Regions from separate parts of the Bradyrhizobium sp. Rc2d genome, predicted to be linked through region 1. Evidence: predicted binding sites of a transcription regulator. Region 1 holds the regulator's gene; each other region holds the start of a gene.

What was found. The regulator LexA, encoded in region 1, represses DNA repair genes until DNA is damaged. The targets are predictions, from matches to a motif close to TGTTCNNNNTGTGTTCNG.
Region 2: BLV07_RS30815 (helicase-related protein) is a predicted target of LexA. The motif match lies at 621-638, and genes of this name have one in related genera.
Region 3: parE (DNA topoisomerase IV subunit B) is a predicted target of LexA. The motif match lies at 1,310-1,327, and genes of this name have one in related genera.

The regions. Positions count from the first base shown of each region.
Region 1 covers NZ_FNCU01000008.1:96,609-98,879, reverse strand. The annotation lists gene BLV07_RS13080 (hypothetical protein) at 14-448, opposite strand; gene lexA (transcriptional repressor LexA) at 1,027-1,728, opposite strand; gene BLV07_RS13065 (molybdopterin molybdotransferase MoeA) at 1,905-2,271, opposite strand, start outside.
Region 2 covers NZ_FNCU01000032.1:40,301-42,571, forward strand. The annotation lists gene BLV07_RS30805 (DUF3108 domain-containing protein) at 1-176, shown strand, start outside; gene BLV07_RS30815 (helicase-related protein) at 912-2,271, shown strand, end outside.
Region 3 covers NZ_FNCU01000013.1:66,832-69,102, reverse strand. The annotation lists gene parE (DNA topoisomerase IV subunit B) at 1-1,309, opposite strand, end outside; gene BLV07_RS17875 (DedA family protein) at 1,583-2,113, shown strand.

The sequences.
Region 1 (2,271 bases):
GGCCAGGGACGGCTCAGCCGATCGGCAGACGCGTGATCGTCGGCCGGCTGTCGGCATCGACCAGCGGCTTGTGCTCGCGCTCGCCGACCGGCTGCGTCACCGGCAGTTGCAGCACGGTTGCGCGCTGGCCTTCGACGAGCTGCGTCACCAGCACGTATTTGCCGTCGGGGAATTCGATCGCGTCATGATGGCGATCGGGAATGTGCGGATCGATCTTGCCGAACTTGCCGACGCGGGAGTTGATCGTGCGCGTCCAGATCCAACGATTGTCGTAACGGACGTTGTCGGCGAAGGCGAGCTCCGTTCCCGGCAGCAGGCAGACGGCCACGGTCGGGTCGGCCGCGGAAGCAAAACCGCGCGTCGAGGTGCCGCGGAACGTTGTCGACACGATCGTCTCGCCGACTTCGGCGGGGCGCGATGCAACGGCATGCAGACTGTAGTCACACATCGGGTGCTCCTATTCGAAGATAGCAACCCGCGCCTCTTTCGGAGGCGCAAGCCTCTATCAGAGTGGAAGCACGTAACGTTCTGCTTGGTTGTGGGCGAATCTGCGGCTGGCGTCAGCAGGATGCGATCACATTATCTTTCCCGAATCCGATAGGAACAAAGTTCGCTTTAGTGCATTTGGCGGATGCGAGCGTCAGCGGCCTGCGGGCGCCGACCATCCGGAATATGGCCAACTCGGCTGTGGCTGTCGCGCGACGGCATTTCGGGCGCTACGGAATTGCTCGGTCGTTGTTGCGTGCGCCGACTTGCGGGGATGGTGCTGCGATTGTGCTGCGAATGCTTGCGCTGCCGATGCAGCGATCAGCATACTGGCGAACGCGCTCAAAACGATCCTGCGCATCGTTGTCTCCTCGATCTCTTGAGCCGCAAAGCGATGAGTGCTTCGGGCGGCATGTTGAGGACATAGCGCTGGGAGAGGGGCCAGATAATCTGCCCAAGATCAGAAAGACTATTCAGCTGGAGCGGACAATCCGTCCGCTCCAATCGGAATCATTGGTATCGAATGACCGCTGGGTCGTCTCAGTACTTGCGGTACAGTCCGATCAGCTTGCCCTGAATCTTCACCCGGTTCGGCGGCAGGATGCGCACCTCGTAGGCGGCGTTGGCGGGTTCGAGCGCGATCGAGGCGCCGCGGCGGCGGAAGCGCTTGAGCGTCGCTTCCTCGTCGTCGATCAGCGCCACCACGATGTCGCCGGTATCGGCGCTCTCGTTGCGCTGGATCAGCGCCATGTCGCCGTCGAGGATGCCGGCCTCGACCATCGAATCGCCGCGCACTTCGAGCGCATAGTGTTCGCCCGAGCCGAGCATGTCGGGCGGCACGCTGATGGTGTGACTGCGGGTCTGCAACGCTTCGATCGGCGTACCGGCTGCGATGCGACCCATCACGGGCACCGCAACGGGACGCTCGCCCTCGTCGGCGGGCGGACTGGAGCTCGCGCGCACCTTGCCGAGATTGCCCTCGATGACGCTTGGCGTGAAGCCGCGGCGGTTGCCGGCGGCGGCCTGGAGCTCAGGCAGCTTGATCACCTCGATGGCGCGAGCGCGGTTGGGCAGGCGGCGGATGAAGCCGCGCTCCTCCAGCGCGGTGATCAGGCGATGGATGCCCGATTTCGAGCGCAGGTCGAGCGCATCCTTCATCTCGTCGAAGGAGGGCGGCACGCCGCTTTCCTTCAGACGTTCGCTGATGAACCGCAGAAGCTCGTATTGTTTGCGCGTTAACATCTCGACCAAAGTCCCCCGGTTGATGTCGTTCGATTCCGAGACGCTGAATTGGAGCGGCGAACCGCTACATCCTCGAAACAAATCATGAACGGACACTATATGTTCGATATGTGTTCCGCAACTGCTTAATTTACCGTGAACGCGACAAAGTTCGCGGAACACGTGTGGTGGTGCGCTCAGACGGGCAGGCGCAGCACCTCGCAAGGCGAGCCGGCTCCGGCTTTCGGCGCGAACGGTGCGCGCACGAGAAGTGCCTGCGCCGCAGCGAGATTCGCAAGCAGCGAGGAATCCTGGTGATCGACGGGAACGGCCACCAGCGTGCCGTCGTCGCGCTGTTCCAGACGTGCACGAAGATAATCCGCGCGCATATCGTTTGCGCCCACATCGCGGCCGAGCACGGCGCGCTCATGGCGGTGATGAATCACGGACCGGCCCGACAAGGCGCGAATCAGCGGCACCATGAACAGGAAGGCGCACACATAGGACGACACGGGATTACCCGGCAGGCCGATCACGCGCATCGCACCGAGCCGCCCATGCATC
Region 2 (2,271 bases), on a different contig from region 1:
TGATCAAATACCTCGCCGCCCAGCGCAACATCGAGATCGCGTTTGCGCCGGTGGCCGGCACGCGCATCCTGGTCCCGTTCTGGCTGAAGGTGCCGACGCCGCTGGGGCCGGCGATGCTGGAAGCAACCAGCTTCATCACCGCCCCCCAGCCGCCACGCGTCGCCAAGACGCAGTAGCCTTCACCCTCCCCTGGAGGGGGAGGGTCGGCGCACATTGAGCGCAGCGAAAATGAGCGACGGGGTGGGGTGATCTCTCCGCACGAACAGTGCCCGTGCGGAGAGATCACCCCACCCCGCTGTGCATTTCGCTTCGCTGCATGCCCAGCGACCCTCCCCCTCCAGGGGAGGGTAAGAAAGTGTGTAAATTCAATGATGTGCTACTGTGCATGGGGTTGTTTTCGCACTTTTTGTTTTGGCAGGGTTCGTGGCCGGGGAATCCATTTGACTCCCGCCCGATTCTGATTCGACTCCGCGCCATCCCCAATTTTAAGAAACCCGCCACCGAAACGTCGCTTGTGCGATCGGGCAAAACTCCATCTAGTGCGCAATCAATACGAGTCCCGCGACATGTTGCGTGAACGGAACAGGACTCATCAGGGAGTCAGCGATTCGGCCGCGATTCGTTCTAGAGTCGTTCCGAAGCTTAAGGCCAACGGGAAAAGCGTCGCAAAGTGAGACAGTTGCGCGAGGTTTGGGGAGGAGTGCCACCACATTCTCCGCTGTCATGCCCCGGCTTGACCGGGGCATCCAGTACGCCGCGGCTTCTCGGTTCAATCACTGCTGTCTCTGGAATACTGGATCGCCCGGTCGAGCCGGGCGATGACAGCGGTGTGCGTGGTCGGCGCCATGCACCTCATCGCCCCAAAACGGCACTGACATTCGCCCAAATCGCCACTACCTAATCCCCCAGACATGGCTTTCTCTCCCTCCCCCTTCGCTTCCGAGCGCGCGCCCGGCGCCGGCGTCACTGCGGTGCTTGGGCCGACCAACACCGGCAAGACCCATCTCGCCATCGAGCGGATGCTGGCGCATCCCTCCGGCATGATCGGCTTGCCGCTGCGCCTGTTGGCGCGCGAGGTCTACAACAAGATCGCCGATCGCGCGGGGCTGGAGAGCGTTGCGCTCGTCACCGGCGAAGAGAAGATCAAGCCGAAGAAGCCGCGCTATTGGGTCTCGACGGTCGAGGCGATGCCGCGCGACCTCGATGTGTCGTTCCTCGCCATCGACGAGGTCCAGATCGCCTCGGACCTCGAACGCGGCCACGTCTTCACCGACCGCATCCTCAACCGCCGCGGCCGCGACGAGACGCTGCTGCTCGGCGCCGCCACGATGCGCCCGATCATCGAGCGCCTTTTGCCGGGCGTGTCCATGATCACGCGGCCGCGCCTGTCCAGCCTCGAATTTGCCGGCGACCGCAAGATCACGCGCCAGCCGCGCCGCACCGCGATCGTCGCGTTCTCGGCCGACGAGGTCTATGCCATCGCCGAGCTGATCCGCCGCCAGCATGGCGGCGCCGCCGTGGTGCTGGGCTCGCTCAGCCCTCGCACGCGCAATGCGCAGGTGGCGATGTTCCAAAGCGGCGATGTCGACTATCTCGTTGCCACCGACGCGGTCGGCATGGGCCTCAACCTCGACGTCGACCACGTCGCCTTCGCCTCCGACCGCAAATTCGACGGCTACCAGTTCCGCCGGCTGACCCCGGCCGAATTCGCGCAGGTCGCCGGCCGCGCCGGCCGCGCCACGCGCAACGGCACCTTCGGCACCACCGGCCGCTGCGCCCCGTTCGAGCCCGAGCTCGTCAACGCGCTGCAGAACCACACCTTCGATGCCGTGAAGATGCTGCAATGGCGCAACTCGAAGCTGGATTTCTCCTCGCTCGGCGCGCTCCAGGTATCGCTGAACCTTGCCCCGGGCCATGAGGCGCTGACGCGCGCGCCTGTTGCCGAGGACATGCGCGTGCTCGACCACGCCGCCCGCGACGGCGAGGTGCGCGATATCGCGCATGGCAAAGACGCCGTGGAACGCCTCTGGGAGGCATGCCAGGTCCCCGATTACCGAAAGCTGTCGCCCGCCGCCCATGCCGAGCTGGTGACGACGCTCTACGGCTTCCTGATGCAGAAGGGATGCGTCCCCGATGCCTGGTTTGCCGCCCAGGTCGACCAGGCCGACCGCACCGACGGCGACATCGACACGCTGTCGGCCCGGATCGCGCAGATTCGCACCTGGACCTTCGTCGCCAACCGCCCGGACTGGCTGAAAGACCCCGAACGCT
Region 3 (2,271 bases), on a different contig from region 1:
GCGCGGTCTCCTTTTCCTGGCGCCGGCGCAACCGCTCCTCGGCGCGGTCGATCACGAAGTCGAGCAGCCTGTTGGCCATGTTCGGATTGCCCGACAGCCAATGGTCGAATGGATCCTTCATCGCCTGTTCGACGATGCGCTGCGCTTCTGCCGTGGCGAGGCGGTCCTTGGTCTGGCCCTGGAATTCAGGCTCGCGCACGAACACCGAGAGCATCACGGCGGCGCCGACCATCACGTCTTCGGAGGTGACGGACGCGGCGCGCTTGCCCTGACCGACGCGCTCGGCGTGATCCTTCAGGCCGCGCAGCAGCGCGCTGCGCAATCCCGATTCATGCGTGCCGCCATCGGGCGTCGGCACGGTGTTGGTGTAGGAGGAGAGAAAACCGTCGGCATCGGCGGTCCACGCCACCGCCCACTCGCAGGCGCCATGGGCACCGTTACGGCCGGACTTGCCGGAGAAGATGTCGGGATGCACCAGCGTGTCGGCGTGGATCGCCGCGGCGAGATAATCCTTGAGACCGCCGGGGAAGTGGAACGTCGCCTCCGCCGGCACGTCCTCGACGCCCTTGAGTAGCTCGGGCGCGCAGTTCCAGCGGATTTCGACGCCGCCGAACAGATACGCCTTCGAGCGCGTCATCTTGAACAGGCGCTGCGGCTTGAACGAGGCCTTGGCGCCGAAAATGTCGGTATCGGGCTTGAAGCGCACGCGCGTGCCGCGGCGGTTGTTGATCTTGCCGAGATCCTCGAGCTTGCCCTTGGGATGCCCGCGCTCGAACGTCATGCGGTAGAGCTTTTGGCTGCGCGCGACCTCGACCTCGAGGCGCGAGGAGAGGGCGTTCACCACGGAGATGCCGACGCCGTGCAGACCGCCCGAGGTCTCGTAGACCTTGGAGTCGAATTTGCCGCCCGAATGCAGCGTGCACATGATGACTTCGAGCGCCGACTTCTTCGGGAATTTCGGATGCGGATCGACCGGGATGCCGCGGCCGTTGTCGGTCACGGTCAGGAACCCATCCGCGCTCAGATCGACCTCGATGAAGGTCGCGTGCCCAGCCAGCGCCTCGTCCATGGAGTTGTCGATGACTTCGGCGAAGAGGTGATGCAGCGCCTTCTCATCGGTGCCGCCGATATACATGCCGGGTCGGCGCCGCACCGGTTCCAGGCCCTCGAGCACCTCGATGTCGGCCGCCGTGTAGTCGGCTTCCCCGCCGCTGCCGCGCGAGGCCGTCTTGGCGGCGGACGCACGGGACTTTGACTCGTTGGCGCCGAACAGATCGTCTTTCGCTTTGGTTTTCAATTGCTTGGACATATTTCTTGATACGTTTTGAGGGCCGCAGGAGCGGCGAATCGGTTAGGCCGACTATGCCACTTCTGACTCGGAAAGGTTACAGCTGGGCCTGTCGGGCCGTGTGGTTGGTTGCCAATCTCGGCGATTTTACGCCGCAGACCCGCCAAGTCCCGGCAATTTGACGTCCGGACCCATCCCTAACCGGGCTTTGTGACTTGATGTCACACAAGCCCTTGGCTTACCAGTCCTTTTCATCGAGCAGCACCTTGAGACAGGGCGGAAGGCTAATCTGGAATGGAGCAGTTTGCGCACGCCCTTGCCGACTTCGTGCGCGCTCACCAGGCTTGGGCGGCGCCGATCGTGTTCCTGCTCGCCTTCGGGGAGTCGCTTGCCTTCATCTCGCTGCTGGTTCCGGCCTGGGGCGCGCTGGTGGGGATTGGTGCGCTGATCGGGGTGAGCGGCATCAGCTTCTTTCCGGTCTGGATCGCTGGCGGCCTTGGCGCGGCGCTGGGTGACTGGGTCTCCTACTGGTTCGGCTACCGTTACAAGGAGAGCGTCGCCCAGATGTGGCCGCTCTCGCGCTATCCGGAACTCCTGCCCAAGGGCGAGGTCTTCGTGCGGAGCTGGGGCGTGCCCAGCATCTTCATCGGCCGCTTTTTCGGCCCCTTGCGCGCCTCGGTGCCGCTCGCAGCCGGCATCTTCGAGATGCCCTATTGGAGCTTCCAGGTCGCCAATTTCGTCTCGGCACTGGTCTGGTCCGCGGCACTGCTGCTGTTCGGCGACGTGATCGCGAAGCTGATGGAATGGATCTGGCGTCTCCTCTGAGACCGTGAACCTTGACGGGAACCGGATCTGGCCTTATAGCCGCGCGCCATGATCAACGCCGCGACCATCCTGTTCGCCCGTCGCCGCCGCCGCTCTTTAGCGGTTTGGGCGGTCGATCGCGTTTGAGATCATCGTCTTTGCCGCTGGATCCGGTCCGC